Regions from separate parts of the Denitraticella aggregata genome, predicted to be linked through region 1. Evidence: predicted binding sites of a transcription regulator. Region 1 holds the regulator's gene; each other region holds the start of a gene.
The links. Region 1 encodes sigma-54, which starts transcription at its own class of promoters, with help from an activator protein. Its sites were predicted from a motif close to TGGCACGCTTNCTGCTNA; they were not measured.
Positions count from the first base shown of each region.

Region 2: the regulator sigma-54 is predicted to act here: its motif matches at 3,506-3,523, upstream of ACKVEX_RS13725 (pilin).
Region 3: the regulator sigma-54 is predicted to act here: its motif matches at 2,673-2,690, upstream of ACKVEX_RS00600 (urease accessory protein UreD).
Region 4: the regulator sigma-54 is predicted to act here: its motif matches at 1,841-1,858, upstream of ACKVEX_RS07200 (circularly permuted type 2 ATP-grasp protein).

Region 1 covers NZ_JBLLNL010000007.1:26,468-30,824, reverse strand. The annotation lists gene recA (recombinase RecA) at 1-962, shown strand, start outside; gene recX (recombination regulator RecX) at 973-1,422, shown strand; gene lptB (LPS export ABC transporter ATP-binding protein) at 1,409-2,131, shown strand; gene ACKVEX_RS09995 (RNA polymerase factor sigma-54) at 2,154-3,584, shown strand; gene hpf (ribosome hibernation-promoting factor, HPF/YfiA family) at 3,601-3,924, shown strand; gene ptsN (PTS IIA-like nitrogen regulatory protein PtsN) at 4,094-4,357, shown strand, end outside.
Region 2 covers NZ_JBLLNL010000011.1:111,449-115,805, forward strand. The annotation lists gene ACKVEX_RS13710 (pilus assembly PilX family protein) at 1-880, shown strand, start outside; gene ACKVEX_RS13715 (type IV pilus modification PilV family protein) at 919-2,661, shown strand; gene ACKVEX_RS13720 (hypothetical protein) at 2,805-3,356, opposite strand; gene ACKVEX_RS13725 (pilin) at 3,578-4,003, shown strand; gene ACKVEX_RS13730 (tetratricopeptide repeat protein) at 4,106-4,357, shown strand, end outside.
Region 3 covers NZ_JBLLNL010000001.1:123,730-128,086, reverse strand. The annotation lists gene ureC (urease subunit alpha) at 1-1,106, opposite strand, end outside; gene ACKVEX_RS00610 (urease subunit beta) at 1,108-1,413, opposite strand; gene ureA (urease subunit gamma) at 1,428-1,730, opposite strand; gene ACKVEX_RS00600 (urease accessory protein UreD) at 1,779-2,663, opposite strand; gene modC (molybdenum ABC transporter ATP-binding protein) at 2,874-3,953, opposite strand; gene modB (molybdate ABC transporter permease subunit) at 3,950-4,357, opposite strand, start outside.
Region 4 covers NZ_JBLLNL010000004.1:139,655-144,011, forward strand. The annotation lists gene ACKVEX_RS07190 (CobD/CbiB family protein) at 1-450, shown strand, start outside; gene ACKVEX_RS07195 (acetyl-CoA C-acyltransferase family protein) at 472-1,656, shown strand; gene ACKVEX_RS07200 (circularly permuted type 2 ATP-grasp protein) at 1,928-3,346, shown strand; gene ACKVEX_RS07205 (alpha-E domain-containing protein) at 3,360-4,322, shown strand.

The DNA.
Region 1 (4,357 bases):
TGGGTGACGGCAACGTCGAACGGGACATCCAGACGGTGTCCACCGGCTCGCTCGGACTGGATATCGCGCTCGGACTCGGCGGCCTGCCGCGCGGACGGGTGGTCGAGATCTACGGCCCGGAGTCGTCCGGCAAGACCACGCTGACGCTGCAGGTCATCGCCGAGATGCAGAAGCTCGGCGGCACCGCGGCCTTCATCGACGCCGAGCACGCACTCGACGTCGGCTATGCCGAGAAGCTCGGCGTCAATATCGAGGACCTGCTGATCTCGCAGCCGGACACCGGCGAACAGGCGCTCGAGATCTCCGACATGCTGGTTCGCTCCGGCGGCGTGGACATCGTCGTCATCGACTCGGTCGCGGCGCTGACCCCCAAGGCCGAGATCGAGGGCGAGATGGGCGATCAGCTCCCCGGCCTGCAGGCCCGTCTGATGAGCCAGGCACTGCGCAAGCTGACCGCCAACATCAAGCGCACCAACACGCTTGTGATCTTCATCAACCAGATCCGCATGAAGATCGGGGTGATGTTCGGTAGCCCGGAGACCACCACCGGCGGTAACGCGCTCAAGTTCTATGCGTCGGTCCGGCTGGATATCCGACGCATTGGCGCGATCAAGAAAGGCGACGAAGTCGTCGGTTCGGAGACCCGCTGCAAGGTGGTCAAGAACAAGGTGGCCCCCCCGTTCAAGGAAGCGATCTTCGACATCCTCTACGGCGAAGGCATCTCGCGCGAAGGCGAGATCATCGATCTGGGCGTGCAGCACAAGATCGTCGACAAGTCCGGTTCATGGTATGCCTACAACGGCGACAAGATCGGCCAGGGCAAGGACAACGTGCGCGAGTTTCTGCGCAACAACCCGGCGCTTGCGCGGGAGATCGAGAACAAGGTGCGCAACGCCGTCGGTCTGAACCAGATGCAGGCGGTCAGTCGGCCGCAGGCCGAAGTTGCGGCCAGCGAGGCCTGAACCGGGCGCGATGCCGGAAACCAGTCTCAGGGAGCGCGCGATCCGCTTTCTCGCCCGGCGGGAGCATTCGCGCGCCGAGCTGGCACGTAAGCTCGCGCCACACGGGACAACCGATGAAGTCGAAGCCGTCCTCGATCGCATGACCTCCCTGGGACTCCTCTCCGATGCGCGCTTCGCCCAGAGCTGGCTCAGGAGCAGGGCGCACCGTTTCGGGCTGGCCCGAATCCGTCACGACCTCGCCCAGCGGGGACTGGATCGCGACACGATCGATGCAGCGCTCGAGAACGAACCCCTGGACGACGAGCTCGAGCGCGCACGCGCGGTCTGGACGACCCGGTTCGGTTCGATCGCTGCCGACCGTCGGGAATGGGCAAGACAGGCCCGCTTTCTGCAAAGTCGCGGCTTTTCCACCGCCACCATCACCCGATTGCTGAGAGAACGCCCCGATGACGCTGCTTGATGTGGTCGGCCTGCAGAAGCGCTACAAGTCACGCACTGTCGTCCACGATGTCGGCTTCGAGGTCGACGGAGGCGAGGTGGTCGGCCTGCTTGGCCCGAACGGCGCGGGCAAGACGACCTGTTTCTACATGATCGTCGGGCTGGTCCGAAGCGACGGGGGCGGAATCACGCTGGATGGGATCGACCTGACGCACCTGCCGGTGCACAAGCGCGCCCGCCAGGGACTGTCGTACCTGCCGCAGGAAATGAGCGTCTTCCGCAAGCTCAGCGTTGCGGACAACGTGCGCGCGGTGCTGGAGTTGCAGGGGCTGGGGCGCGGCAAGCTCGAGACGCGCCTGGAAGAGCTGCTCGACGATCTCGGCATTGCACATCTGCGCGACAACCCGGCGGTGTCCCTGTCCGGCGGCGAGCGACGGCGCTGCGAGATCGCGCGTGCGCTGGCGACCAACCCACGACTGATCCTGCTCGACGAACCCTTCGCCGGCGTCGATCCGATCGCGGTGCTCGACATCCAGAAGATCATCCGCTACCTGAAGGAGCGCGGCATCGGCGTGCTGATCACCGATCACAACGTGCGCGAGACGCTCGGCATCTGCGATCGCGCCTACATCATCAGCGAAGGGCGGGTCCTGGCGAGCGGACGTCCGGACGAGATCATCCGCAACGAACAGGTCCGCCAGGTCTACCTCGGCGAGCACTTCCAACTGTGACTGCCGCTCGCGTCGCCTCATCATGAAACCCACGCTCCAGCTCAAGCTTTCACAGCACCTGACGCTGACACCGCAACTGCAGCAGTCGATCCGGCTGCTGCAGTTATCGACGCTCGAACTCAATCAGGAGATCGAGAAGTTCCTGCTCGAGAACCCGATGCTGGAACGCGAGGACGGTGACGAGTCCGCTCCAGGCCCGGCCCCGTCTGCGGGCACCACGAGCACCGGCGAGGGTGTGGATGGTCAGCGGGCGGGCGAGTCCGAGCAGGAACACGATGCAGCCAGCTTCGCGGATGACTCGGACTGGTCCACGTCCTCGGGTAGCAGCGCCAGCCGTGACGACGAAGACAACGACTTCCAGGACATCCAGGCAGCCGAGACCAGCCTCAGGGATCACCTCAACCAGCAGATCAGCATGTCGCCGCTGTCCGATCGGGACCGGGCGCTGGCGCGCTTCATCATCGAAGCGATCGACGACGACGGTTACCTGAATCAGACGCTCGAAGACTTGCTGGAATTGCTGTCACCCGAGCTCGAGGTCGACCTGGACGACCTCGCCATCGCGCTGCATCAGGTCCAGAGCCTCGAGCCGGCCGGCATCGGTGCGCGCAGCCCGCAGGAGTGTCTGAGCCTGCAACTTCGTGCGATGCCGGCCGACCCGAACCGGAATCTCGCGCAGATCATCGTCGAGCGCCATCTCGAACTGCTGGCCGAGCGCAATTTCGTTCGCCTGCGCAGGGTGATCGGTTGCAGCGAGGACGAACTGCGCGCGGCCCATGCGTTGATCTGCAGTCTGGACCCGCACCCCGGGGCGCAGTATTCGACGCAGGCGACCCGTTACGTCGTTCCGGACGTGGTGGTACGCAAATTGCGCGGCCAATGGGTCGTCAACCTCAACGCCGACGCGATGCCCCGCCTGCGGGTCAACGCGCTGTACGCCAGTATCCTGCAGCAGCATCGCGGCAGTGGCGGCGCGCTGACCGGACAGCTCCAGGAAGCACGCTGGCTGATCAAGAACGTGCAGCAGCGTTTCGACACGATTCTGCGCGTTTCGCAGGCGATTGTTGACCAGCAGCGCCAGTTCTTCGAATATGGAGACGTGGCGATGCGTCCGCTGACCTTGCGCGAGATCGCCGAACAACTCGAGCTCCACGAATCAACCATTTCGAGGGTCACCACGCAAAAGTTCTTGTCCACGCCGCGCGGCGTGTTCGAACTCAAGTATTTCTTCGGCAGTCACGTGGCCACCGATACCGGCGGCGCGGCCTCCTCCACGGCGATCCGGGCGCTGATTCGCCAGCTGATCGAGGCCGAGGACAAGAAAAAACCCGTGTCCGACTCGAAGATTGCCGAACTATTGGGCCAGCAGGGTATCGTGGTGGCGAGGCGGACCATAGCCAAGTATCGCGAGTCACTGAATATTCCGCCGGTCAGCCAGCGCAAGACGATCTGAAAACCAAGGAGCAATCATGAATCTCAACATCACCGGGCATCACGTCGAGGTCACTCCGGCCATCCGCGAATACGTCACGACCAAGCTCGACCGGGTCATCCGTCACTTCGACAACGTCACCAGCATCAACGTGATCCTCTCGGTGGAGAAACTGAAGCAGAAAGCGGAGGTGACCCTGCACGTGCGGGGCAAGGACCTCTTCGTGGAAAGTGACGATGTCGACATGTATGCCGCGATCGACGACATGACCGACAAACTCGATCGTCAGGTGATGAAATACAAGCAAAAGAATCAGGATCACGGCCACGATGCACTGAAGCACCAGGTTCCGGAAGTCTGACGCTGTCGCGAAACCGGGGACGCGAATCGCGGCCTCGTGACTGAAGAACTGGTACTTTCGTCGTAGGGTGTGTTTATAATCGCGCACGTTTCGTGCCAAACGCACCCTTCCATCATCTTTCACCGTAACGACTCCGGCGTCGCCGGGACCGTAAGGACATCCCTCAAAGATGAGCCTGATAGCAGACCTCCTGCCCGTCGCCAACGTCGTCATCGACCTCGAAGCCAGCAGCAAGAAGCGCGTTTTCGAGCAGGCCGGACTTATGTTCGAGAACAACCAGGGCATCGCGCGCGGCGACGTGTTCGATTCGCTGTTCTCGCGTGAGCGGCTCGGTTCGACCGGACTCGGCCAGGGCATCGCGATCCCGCATGGCCGCATCAAGGGCCTTCAGAACGCCGCCGGTGCCTTCATCCGCCTCAGCACGCCGGTCCAG
Region 2 (4,357 bases), on a different contig from region 1:
TGGGGATGCACTCCCGACCGCATGTCCGTCGACCCCTGGTCTAATCGACGACCCAGCCAACCCGCTTTATACGAAGCCACCCTCAATCGCAGACACAGTCATCTTCGCTTGCGGCTGGAGTGAAGACGAGTCAGCACGCCGGCCTATGGTTCAAAAAGTCGGCAGAGCCAACGCATTCGCCAACGCACCCGACTACCCCCTCACCGTGCGTGGCGGAGCGAATATCGGTGGTAGCGGGTTGTTGGTCAATACCTTCAGCGACAAGGTCGTCTGGAGCGGATTGAGCGTCGAGTCCTGGGGCGCCAAGCCAAAGATTCAAGTCCGCAATCCCGGTGATCCGGTCCGCAGCCCGGCGGCGCCGACACAGCCGCCTTACGAGGTCGGAAACATCGAGCCCTACGTCGATGCCGGCTGGCAGGATTTGAGTCGGTTGAACAACGATGAGTTTTTTGCCAACTTTTTCGGCCTGACACCGTCGGATTATCGGGATCCGGCCTCCAACCTCGTTTCACTCGACGTCACGCCGGCTCAGTTTTCCGCCGTCACACCCGCCGATGCGGCTGGCAAGGTCGTTTGGGTGAACGGGGACCTGACCCTCAACGGCGGAACCTACGGTTCCGCAAACGAGCCGGTGATCCTGATTGTCGACGGCGATCTCACCCTGCGGGGTGGTGCGGAAATCAATGGCGTCGTCTATGTAGCCGAAGACTTCGATGCAGCCGGTACCGCTGCAATCAACGGTGCAGCCGTCATCGCAGGCGACGCCAAACCCGCAACGGGTAACTTCACCCTCACCTTCAACCCCTTCATCGTGGGCGAGGCCCAGGCGCTGGGGCCCATCGGTGGCGAGTTCGGTTCATGGCGCGACTTCCTTCATTAATCCTCCACCCTGACGAAGCAACGACGTCGGAGCACATCATGCGAACAACAAACTCAAAGTCTGCAGGCTTCGCGCTGATCGAAGCGATGATATCGCTGGTCATCCTTGCGATCGGCTTGCTTGCCATCGGTAAATTTCAGGCGGAACTGATGGCCACCAGTGGTCACAACAAGGCGCGCGCCGAAGCGATTGCAATAGCCGAATCTGCGATGGAGGACATCCGCAATCGCGCCATTAGCGCGTTCGATGAAATTGATGCCGAAGGCTCGACTAATGTAGCGAAGTTGCTCACCACCTACACTCTCAAGACTGCGGCCCCGCTCCAGTGCGACGGTCAATGCAGGCAAGTCACCGTAACCGTATCCTGGACAGACTGGACGACGGGTTCCGATCAACAAATCGAGCTTGTCAGCCTGGTCAGCAACCTCGACCCGCTCGCCCTCCACCTTGAGCGATTCGATGAGGATCTTGCCGGAAAGATTCGATTGCCGTTTGGCGAAGATACGATCATGGGCGGCGTTGACCCCGTGACTGGCAGACCGGTCAGCAAGTCATACACGGAGGAGACGCTGCCGGAGAATGCCAAAAAAGATGAAACCACTGGCTGGTACACGTTGGAGACTGAAGACGGAACCACCGAATTGATTGACTCGAACTACAACGTCGTCATGACGATTCTCAACGGGCAGGAGTTCAGCTCCGTCGCGGGAAAGGTGTTCATCGAGCAAGATGCAACAGGGGGAATATTCATCAAGCCAAACAATTTCACAGGCACTGATAGCGTTTACGTCCAGCAAAAGCTTTTCCTGATCCCTTCCGCCCAATGTGTCCGCATCGTATCGACGCCGCTGGCCGTCGATACGGCTTCGAACCTGAAGTTCTTCTCCTACAAGTGCTATTTTGGCCCGGGTTGGGCGGGTAACATCGGTATCGAGAAAATCGACGGTGCGAGCAATAACACGCGGGTATGTCTGGGTGACGAAGAAGTAGGTTTTGATCCCGAGAAGGATGCCACCCGCCACCCCTCTGCGCGTGTGAGCCGCATGTACCGGGGCTTCCGCGAATTCCAGGGTCTCCAGTTTTCGAGCAACTGGGGAATCGGCATGGAAGTCGAAGAGGGGCAAGATGTCGGTACTACAAACCCGGACGATTTGAAGCGCAAGTATGTAGCCAGAAACTACGAGGATCATCATTTCCTGCTGACGCAACTGCGCTTGAATAACGTTACCGCAGCTCAGGAGTCGGATGCATGCAGGGGCAAAATGGATTTCGCCGTATTCCGCAGCGGCCAGTCCGAGAATAATCCCCTCGGCGGTCAGGGCAGCGCCCCTTACGCCAAGGTGCAGCCCGGTCGCTTCTTCTGCCTTTCTGAGTCATGCCCGGCCAAATTGCCGCTGGGTGATCCGCCCATTACCTTCATTGATGTTGAGATCGCCGAAGTGGGCAGCGCCGCCGTTTCCGGCGTCTCGCTTGTCGAAACGGGCGAAACCGCTGGCAGCAGCGCGTGCGTGGATACGACGGCCAGCGGCGCAAACCAGCCTTTCAAGTTCCAGTGCAGCATCGACTGGCGCGGCTCCATCGGCGACAAATGGGAGGGCCATCTCTTCGTGAGCACTGGCACCGGTACGACCCTGTGCAACAATCTGATCGCGACGCCCACCGGGGCTGCAGCGCTCGACACGACCAACAATCGAATCGCGTTTGCCAAACCGTTGACTACGGAAAGCGTGAGCCAAGGCATTCAACTCCAGCTTTCGGCTACGAGCAGCTCATGCCCATGATGCGGGCATAGAGCCCATTCGCCGCGCGCGGCGCCCATTCGGCGCCCGCGCGATTCGCCCCATACGCTGCAACTTCGCATCCTGCCACCCGACAAGGGGCAGGAAATAGATTCCCCGTCTTGATCGACGGATAGCAGCCAGCGCTACTCAGCCGTGGCTTCAAGCACATTCAGGATGAGCCTACGCTCGAGCGCATCCAGCTCAGACTCCAGTGCAGCGGCTGCCAGAGTTGGTCGTCCGGGCTGATCGAGATACCGTGACAGCTCCGCCGCCACGGCATGCCCACGCTCGGCCGCACGGCCCATCCATTGCCGCCCCACCGCCTCGTCCCGCTCCACCCCACAACCCGTGAGATAGCAACGCCCGAGCTGATGCATCGCTTCCGGATAGAACCGCTCCGCCGCCGCGGCAAACCAACGCGCCGCCTCATCCACCAGGCCCGCACGCAGAAAAGCCAACCCGAGGTCACACTGCGCCTCGGGGTCACCCGCATCCGCAGCACAGACCAATGCCAGCTCATCACCGGACAGGTCGATGCGCGAATGCGCCAACAGATCCTCCACGGCCACGAGCGTGCGTCCTGAAGCACCGCCGTCCTTGCAGGTGCGAAGATCCCCGTTGGCTATACGCCGCCAGAGCGTGCGCACACTTACACCGGTGAGTGCCGAGGCGGTGCCGAGGGAAACTGAAAACATGGGTAGCGGCTTGCTGTTGTGACAATGAAGTCTAACATGTCAATGGTCTGTCACAGCGAGCTGTGCCAATGCTGTGACATGGCATGACTTTGTCACGACCCAACGTCGCGAAGACAGGCCATTTGTGACTTTTCGCATGCCAATCAATATGGCATGCGCTTTGCTTTACTGACAGTGAAGGCAACAGTGCCCTCACCGATTTTTTCCTGAAGGAGCTACTCATGAAGAAGGTACAACAAGGTTTCACCCTTATCGAACTGATGATCGTGGTCGCGATCATCGGTATTCTGGCGGCGATTGCGTTGCCGGCTTATCAGGATTACACGATTCGCGCCCAGGTTTCGGAGGGCATGTCGCTAGCATCTGGAACTAAGACTGCCATTGGCGAATTCTACGACTCAACTGGTCGGCTCCCAAGCAATAATCAGAGCGCTGGATTGTCTGCTCCCGCTTCGATCACAGGCAAGTACGTTTTGAGTGTGACAAATACGAATGGTCTCGTTGCAGCATCATTCAACACGGCTGACGCGAATGCTGCCATCCGCACTGGTGCGTTGCAATTGTCCGCTGTGACCCATTCGGGTAGCATTGAATGGGTTTGCAAAGGCACGGTCGCCGAAAAGTACCGTCCGTCAAGTTGCCGCTGATTAAATCTAGTCGGGCGATGTTCGACACCCCGCTTGGCGGGGTGTTTTTTTCGACCGTTGAATCGCTGGATAGTGACCTCTACCCGATCCAAGCTCCATGTCATGGTGCTACTCGCCGTTATCAGTCTCGCCTATTGGCCGGGTCTGCACGGCGGCTTCGTCTTCGATGATTTTCCGAACTTCGTCCGTAACGACGCACTGATTCTTCAGGACACGAGTGCCGCCGAGCTACTTCGCGTGGCCTTTGCCGGCGAGGCAGGCCCGCTCGCACGGCCACTCGCGATGCTGTCCTTCGCTCTCGAGCGGCACTTCTTCGGCCTGATGCCAGGACCGATGAAAGTCACCAACCTGCTC
Region 3 (4,357 bases), on a different contig from region 1:
CCGACCCGGCCCATCGCCTGCGAGTCGGACGCCATGATCGAGAACGCACCAGTGTCGTGCAGGATGTCCTCGGCCGCGATCGTCTCGCGGCGGATACGGGATTCGGCGAACGCGACGTCCTCGGCAATCGCCGGATCCAGATGGTGGCACACCATCAACATGTCCAGATGCTCGTCGATGGTGTTGACGGTGTAGGGCCGGGTCGGGTTGGTCGAGGACGGGATCACGTTGGGCCGACCGATCGCCTTGATGATGTCCGGTGCATGGCCGCCGCCCGCGCCCTCAGTATGGAAGGTATGGATGGTGCGATCCTTGAACGCGGCAATCGTCGTCTCGACGAAGCCGGATTCGTTCAGCGTATCGGTATGGATCGCGACCTGCACGTCGTATTCCTCGGCCACGGAGAGGCAGTTGTCGATCGCGGCCGGCGTCGTGCCCCAGTCCTCGTGCAGTTTCAGCCCGATCGCGCCGGCCTCCACCTGTTCGCGCGCCGGATCCGGTAGCGACACGTTGCCCTTGCCGAAGAAACCGAGGTTCATCGGAAACGCATCGGCCGCCTCCAGCATGCGGTGGATATGCCAGGGCCCAGGCGTGCAGGTGGTGGCCAGCGTGCCGGTGGCCGGACCGGTACCACCACCGAGCATGGTGGTGATGCCGCTCATCAGCGCTTCCTCGATCTGCTGCGGGCAGATCCAGTGGATGTGCGCGTCGATGCCGCCCGCGGTCAGGATCATGCCTTCACCTGCGATCGCCTCGGTGCCGGCGCCCACCGGAATCGTCACGCCGGACTGGACGTCGGGGTTGCCCGCCTTGCCGACACCCCATATGCGACCGTCTTTGATGCCGACGTCGGCCTTCACGATGCCCCAGTGGTCGACGATCAGCGCATTGGTGATGACGGTGTCGACGACGTCGGCCGACACGCGCTGGCTCTGGCCCATGCCATCGCGGAGGACCTTGCCGCCACCGAACTTGACCTCGTCGCCATAGACGGTGAAGTCCTTCTCGACCTCTATCCACAGCTCGGTGTCGGCCAGGCGCACCCGGTCGCCGGTGGTGGGGCCGAACATCTCCGCGTAGGCGCGGCGGGAAATCCTGGTACTCATTTCAAAGGGCCCCCATCACGTCGCCATGGAATCCATAGACCTTGCGCTCCCCGGCCAGCGCGACCAGCTGCACGGTGCGACTCTGCCCGGGCTCGAAGCGCACCGCAGTGCCGGCCGCGATGTCGAGCCGGAAGCCCCGCGCCGCGGTGCGATCGAAGTCGAGCGCGGTGTTGGTCTCGGCGAAGTGGTAGTGCGAGCCGACCTGCACCGGACGGTCGCCGGTATTGGTCACTTTCAGCGTGACGGTCTCGCGGCCGGCGTTGAGCTCGATGTCGCCATCGAGCGTGTCGATTTCTCCGGGAATCATGTTCGGCAAGCTCCTCAGATGATCGGGTTGTGCACGGTCACCAGCTTGGTGCCGTCCGGAAAGGTCGCCTCGACCTGGATCTCGGGAATCATCTCGGGCACACCTTCCATGACCTCGTCGCGGGTCAGGATGGTCGTACCCTCGCTCATCAGGTCCGCGACCGAGCGCCCGTCACGCGCGCCTTCCAGGATCGCGCAGCTGATCAGCGCCACCGCTTCCGGGTAGTTCAATTTCACACCGCGGGCACGTCGCCGTTCGGCGACCAGTCCGGCGGTAAATAGCAGCAGCTTGTCTTTCTCGCGAGGTGTCAGTTCCATTCATCGTCTCCCGCCGGCCCAGTCGAACCGGCATGTCGTTGTGCGCATTCAGGTACGCCAGATTCGCGGGGCCATCATGGCCCGCCCGCCGGTCAGCGCGGGTCGAAGGCACGCCCATGCCCGCTCGAACCATTCCCGGCCGGGTTCGCAGGCCGGGCCCAGCCAGCGTGCCACCAGCACTCCGTCCGGCAGCAGGGTCACCGCCCCACTGCCGACCGGGCACGCGACCTCGCGGCATGCGTCGCGCAAGCCCTCGTCCACCTGCGGCCCGATCGCGATCAGCGTGCCGCAGACCGGCTCCCCGGCGAGCCCGACCGCCGAGTCCAGCAACGCACTGCCCCCGACGATCCGACCCTGCTCCAGCCACAGCCGCCGCCGGTCGCGGCGCACATCGGTCGCGATCGACAATTCACCCCGGCTGAACCGCTCGCCCGAGCCGGTCCGGCCCAGGCACAGCATCTCGAGGCCGATGAAGCGCGCATCCGCATCGAGCGCGATCTCGGTACGCATCCGCCCGATCGCGCCATCGAACACGATGCTCTCCTGCGGCAGCCATTCGCACACCGCGTCCTTCTCGACCGCGATGCGCTGCGACCACTGCGCCATCCGGCCATCGCTGCGATACCACTTGCCCGCACCCGGCGTGGTCAGCAGCGCATGCGCGCCCCGGCCCACCGTCACCAACACGTCCAGGCTGTCACCACCGACGATGCCCGCCGGCGGATGCAGCACGATCGCGTGACAGACCGCATCACCCTCGGGGTAAAGCGGTTTCTGCAGCCGCAGCGGACCGAAATGCCGATTGCTGGCCAGCACCGTCCGATCGCCGCGACGCTCGAACGCGAGCGACAAGCCGGCACGCCACCCGGGGGCGGCCACGCCATCGGGCGTGTTCGCTGCGCGCAGATCGACGGGTTCGGTAACGACGGTCATGCCCTTCGTCTAGCGAAAGCCGTGCCAGGCTTACGGCACCCGGATCGATCAGATTGTCAAGTCACCTGAATGGTCTCGGCAGCGGGCCATCAGGGCCACACTTGGCCGACGTCGCGCACCTGCGAAAAGCATTGGCCTGGATCCGGATGCACCGTCCTGGCGCACCACCTCATGGATTTGATGTTGGTTGCACCATCTTGGTGCAATCGGTCAATCCATCAGCGCGACCGACTTGATCAGCGCAAAAACTTGCTGACCCGGCACAAGGCCAAGCTGGGTGACCGACCACGGCGTGACTTCGGCCAGCAGCAGTTGCGCGTCGGCCAGGCGGCAGGCGACCAGTGCCCGGCCCGAAGCGACCGCGTCGATTCGCTCGATGGTGACCCGCAGATGATTCTGGATACTGATGCGCGAAGGGTCGTCGAGCGCCAGGGCGACGTCCCGCGCGACGATGCGCAATCGGCGCACCGCGCCGTCGGGCGTCTGCCCACCCGCCGCAGAGGTTGAAAGCCATAGCCTCGCGGTTTCGTTACCGAATGGCCGCAGCCCGTGTCGATTGGCTTCGCCGATGGTCCCCTCGATCACGGATACCGCACCTTCGTCGTCGAACAACGGCGAGTCCGGGCGGGACAGCGCTTCACGCAGTGTCTCGATCCGGTCGATCCGCCCTTCGCGCATGAACACGACCCGATCGGCCAGACGTTCGACCTCGTCCGGTGCATGGCTGATCATGATCATCGGCACGCCCGACTCGCTGGCCAGGCACGACAGAAAGGGCATGATCTCGCGCTTGGTCTGGGTGTCGAGGGCAGACAGGGGTTCGTCGAGCAGCAGCAGGCGGGGACTGGTGAGCAGGGTACGGCCCAGCGACACGCGCTGGCGCTGGCCACCGGAGAGCCGGTCGATCGAGCGGTCGAGCAAGTCGGCTATGCCCAGCAGCGCGGCGACTTCGGCCAGGTGCAGGCGGCGTTCCGCCTGCGGCGTCCGCCTGTAACCGTAGAGCAGGTTGTCCCGCACCGACAGATGCGGCAACAGGCTGTGCTCCTGGAACACCAGTCCGATGCGGCGCCGATGCAGCGGCACGAAAAGCCGGCCCTGCTGCCACGGTTGCCCGCCGAGCGACACCTCGGCACCGTGCAGGCGTTCCAGACCGGCGATGACGCGCAGCAGGCTGGTCTTGCCGCAGCCGGAGCGGCCGAACAACGCGGTCACGCCTTCGGCCGGAAGTTCGAAATCCACGTCCAGTTCGAACGCGTCGCGACGCCAGTTGGCACGGACCTTGAGCGTCATGGCCTGGCGATCTGAAAACGGCGGTTGATGCCATAGACCACGAACAGGGTCAGGAACGAGAACACCAGCAGCATCAGCGACAGGCGGTGGGCCGCCTCGTAGTTCATCGCCTCGGCATGATCGTAGATCAGCACCGACAACACCTTGGTCTCACCCGGAATGCTGCCGCCCAGCATCAGGATGACGCCGAACTCGCCCAGCGTGTGCGCAAAGGTCAGCGTCGCCGCGACGACGAAGCCACCCCGGGTGAGCGGCAGGATCACGGTGACGAAGCGGTCGAACAGATTGGCCCCGAGCGCGCTGGCGACTTCGACATGGCGACGGCCCAGATTCGAGAACGCCTCGTTCAAGGGCTGCACCGCGAACGGCATCGAGTACAACACCGAGGCGACCAGAATGCCCTC
Region 4 (4,357 bases), on a different contig from region 1:
GGTCCGATGGGCGCCGTGCTGTATCGGGTGGCACAGCACCTCGCGGAGGCCGGGAGCCGGCCGGGCGCCGACGCGTCGCAGACCGGCTTTGGTGCGTTCGCGCACCGGGCCTTCGTTGCGATCGACTGGGTGCCGGCGCGGCTGACCGCGCTGGCGTTTTCGGTGATCGGCAATTTCGAGGACGCGATCTACTGCTGGCGCGCGCAATCCATGCTATGGGCGGACAACGCATCGGGTATACTCATCGCCTCCGGTGCGGGTGCACTGGGCGTGCGATTGGGTTTGCCGATCCACGTGTCCGGTGGCGTTGTCGATCGTCCAGAAATGGGGATGGGCGACAAGGCCGATGTCGGTCACATGCAGGCGGCCGCCAAGCTTATCTGGCGGGTGCTGGTGCTTGTTCTGTTGTTACTGGCTCTGCTGAGCATCGCCAGCTGGGTCGGGCGTTAATCCTTTGAGGAGGGAGCAAAGATGGCTAATCGTGAAGTTATGGTGCTGAGTGCGGTCCGTTCCGCGATCGGTACTTTTGGTGGTTCGCTGAGCACGCTGGAGCCCGCCGATCTGGCCGGCACCGTGATGAAGGAGGCAGTGGTCCGTTCGGGCGTCGATCCTCAGCAGATCAACTACGTGACCGTTGGCAACTGTATCCCGACCGAATCGCGTTTCGCGTATGTCGCACGGGTCGCGGCCATCCAGGCGGGCCTGCCGATGGAGTCGGTTGCGATGGCGGTGAACCGCCTGTGCTCTTCCGGTCTGCAGGGCATCGTCAGCACGTCGCAGGCGATCATGCTCGGCGACTGTGACTTCGGTGTCGGCGGCGGTGTCGAGGTGATGTCGCGTGGCGCCTACATGTCGACCGCGATGCGCAACGGCGCCCGCATGGGTGACACCAGTCTCATCGATTCGATGGTCGCGGTGCTGACCGACCCGTTCGGTGCCGGGCACATGGGTATCACCGCCGAGAACCTGGCCGAGAAGTGGGGCATCACCCGTGAAGACCAGGACGCTCTGGCGGTCGAATCCCAGCGCCGCGCGGCTGCCGCGATCGCCGAGGGGCGCTTCAAGTCGCAGATCGTGCCGATCACGCTGAAGACCCGCAAGGGCGAGGTCGTGTTCGACACTGACGAGCACGTCAAGGCGAGTACGACGATGGAAACGCTCGGGAAGATGCGTCCGGCCTTCAAGAAGGATGGCACCGTCACCGCCGGCAATGCGTCTGGGATCAACGACGGCGCGGCGTTCTTCGTGCTCGGCGAGGCGAACGCCGCCGCTGCGGCAGGCTACAAGCCCGTCGCGCGTCTGGTCTCCTACGCCCTGGCCGGGGTGCCGAACCACATCATGGGCGAGGGTCCGATCCCGGCCACGAAGATCGCGCTGAAGCGCGCCGGCCTGACGCTGGACCAGATGGACGTGATCGAGTCCAACGAGGCGTTCGCCTCGCAGGCGATCGCGGTGGCCAGGGCTCTGGAACTCGACATGGCCAAGACCAATCCGAACGGCGGCGCGATTGCGCTGGGTCACCCGGTGGGATGCTCGGGTGCGTTCATCGCGACCAAGGCGCTGTACGAGCTGCAGCGCACTAACGGCCGTTACGCGCTGGTGACGATGTGCATCGGCGGCGGTCAGGGCATCGCCGCGGTGTTCGAGCGCGTCTGATCGCACCTCATCGAGAAGTGGCTGCATCCAGGAACCCGCCGAAAGGCGGGTTTCTGCTTTTCGGGCGTCCGAGCATGCACCAATTGCTTTCGCACGGAAGCGGTGCATGCACCATGAGAGTGCGTCAGTCGCGCAGATACGCCTCGAAACGCCCCATTCCGCATGCGTTTCGAGGCGTGGACGCTGGCATGGTTTTCGCTGAAGGCTTCGTATAACGGCTGGCTGCAGGGCCGAGAATCGATAGCGTGGTCAGGGAGGACGGTGCGGCATCATGACGGTCACAAGCTTCTACGACGAGATGTACGAGCCGGATCGGCAGATCCGTCCGCACTACGCTGCCTATGATGCGTGGCTGTCCGAGATGCCCGGGGAGCGCATCGCGCAGAAGCGGGCCGAGGCAGACGCGTTGTTTCACCGCTATGGCATCACGTTCGCCGTGTACGGCGAGGATGAAGGGACCGAGCGCCTGATCCCGTTCGACATCATTCCGCGCATCATCCCAGCCCATGAATGGAAGCTTCTCGCCGACGGTCTGCGGCAGCGGGTCCGCGCGCTGAACGCGTTCATGAAGGACATCTACCACGACCAGGATATCCTCAGAGCGGGCAGGATCCCGGCCGATCAGGTGCTGAACAATTCGCAGTATCGGAAGGTCATGCAGGGCGTGGATGTGCCGGGCGATGTGTATGCCCATATCGCCGGCGTGGACGTGGTGCGCGCCGGCGAGGGCGACTACTACGTGCTGGAGGACAACCTGCGCGTGCCATCGGGCGTGTCCTACATGCTCGAGAACCGCAAGATGATGATGCGTCTGTTTCCACGGCTGTTCTCGCGCTATCGGGTCGCACCGGTGGATCGTTACCCGGACATGCTGATCAACATGCTGCGCAGCGTGGCACCGGTCGGCGTCACCGATCCGACCGTGGTGGTGCTGACACCGGGCGCCTACAACAGCGCGTATTTCGAGCATGCATTCCTCGCCCAGCAGATGGGCGTGGAACTGGTCGAGGGCCAGGACATGTTCGTCGACAACGACCATGCGTACATGCGCACCACGCGCGGCCCGAAGCGGGTCGACGTGATTTACCGACGGGTCGACGACGACTTTCTCGATCCGCTGGCGTTCCGGCCGGACTCGGTGCTCGGCGTGCCCGGCCTGCTGGGCGCCTACCAGCAGGGCGGGGTCACGCTCGCGAATGCGATCGGAAGTGGCGTGGCCGACGACAAGTCGATCTATCCTTACGTGCCCGACATGGTGCGCTTCTATCTGGACGAGGAACCGATCCTGCACAACGTGACCACCTACATGTGCCGCAACAAGGACGACCTGGCCCATGTGCTGGACAGGCTGCCGGAACTGGTCGTGAAGGAGGTCCATGGCGCCGGCGGATACGGCATGCTGGTTGGCCCGGCATCCACCAGGGCGGAGATCGAGGCCTTTCGCGAGCGACTGATCGCGCACCCGGAGCGATACATCGCGCAGCCCACGCTGGCGCTGTCGGCCTGCCCGACTTTCGTCGAGTGCGGTATCGCGCCGCGTCATCTCGATCTTCGGCCGTTCGTACTGTCCGGCGAGCAGATCCAGCTGATCCCGGGCGGGCTCACGCGGGTCGCGCTCAGGGAGGGGTCGCTGGTGGTCAATTCGTCGCAGGGCGGCGGAACCAAGGACACCTGGGTGCTGGAAGGCTGACGGAGAGCGGAACATGCTGAGTCGTACTGCAGACCATCTTTACTGGATGGCCCGTTACATGGAGCGGGCCGAGAACATCGCGCGCATGCTGGATGTGAACCACCGCATGTCGCTGATGCCTCAGTCCGAGGTGCAGGCGGAGCAGGCCTGGGGCGCGACGCTGCGCATCATGGGGCTGGAGAACGCGTTCGCCAGGTGCTTCGACGAGGTCAGCGCCGATGCGGTGCTGGAGTTCATGATCTTCAATCCGGACAATCCGACCAGTATCCGCAGCTGTCTGCGCGCGGCACGCGAGAACGCGCATGCGGTTCGCGGCACATTGACATCCGAGCTGTGGGAGACGACAAACAGCACCTGGCTGAAGATGCGCGACTTCAACGGCGACAAGCTCAACGACGAAGGCGTCAGCAACTTCTTCGAATGGGTGAAGTTCCGCTCTCACCTGTCCCGCGGGGTCACGCTCGGCACGATGCTGCAGGACGAGGCCTTGCGCTTCATCCGTATCGGCACCTTTCTGGAGCGCGCCGACAACACGCTGCGCATCCTGGACGTGAAATATCAGTTGCTGCTGCCGGCCGGCGAGGTCGAGGGTGGTTCGGCCGACTTCTATCAGTGGAGCGCGCTGATGCGTTCGGTGTCGGCGTTCGAGATCTACCGGCGGATCTACCGGGATCTGATCACGCCGTCGCGGGTGGCCGAGATGATGCTGCTGAGGGTGGATATGCCGCGCTCGCTGGCGCGCTGCATGAAGGAGGTCTACAGCAACCTGCGTGCGGTCTCCAACGAGCATTCCGCCGAGACCGAGCGCCGTGCAGGCTTGCTGGAAGCGAATACGCGCTTCGGCAGGATCGACGACATCGTGCGCGAGGGCCTGCACAACTACGTGGTGCAGGCCCTTGGCCGGATCCAGGACCTGGGCAACCGGATCGCCGACGATTTCCTGGTGCCGGTGAGCCGGCAGGTCGAGACGGCCTGACCCGCCACAATCCAGCCACCGTCATCGTCGGTGAC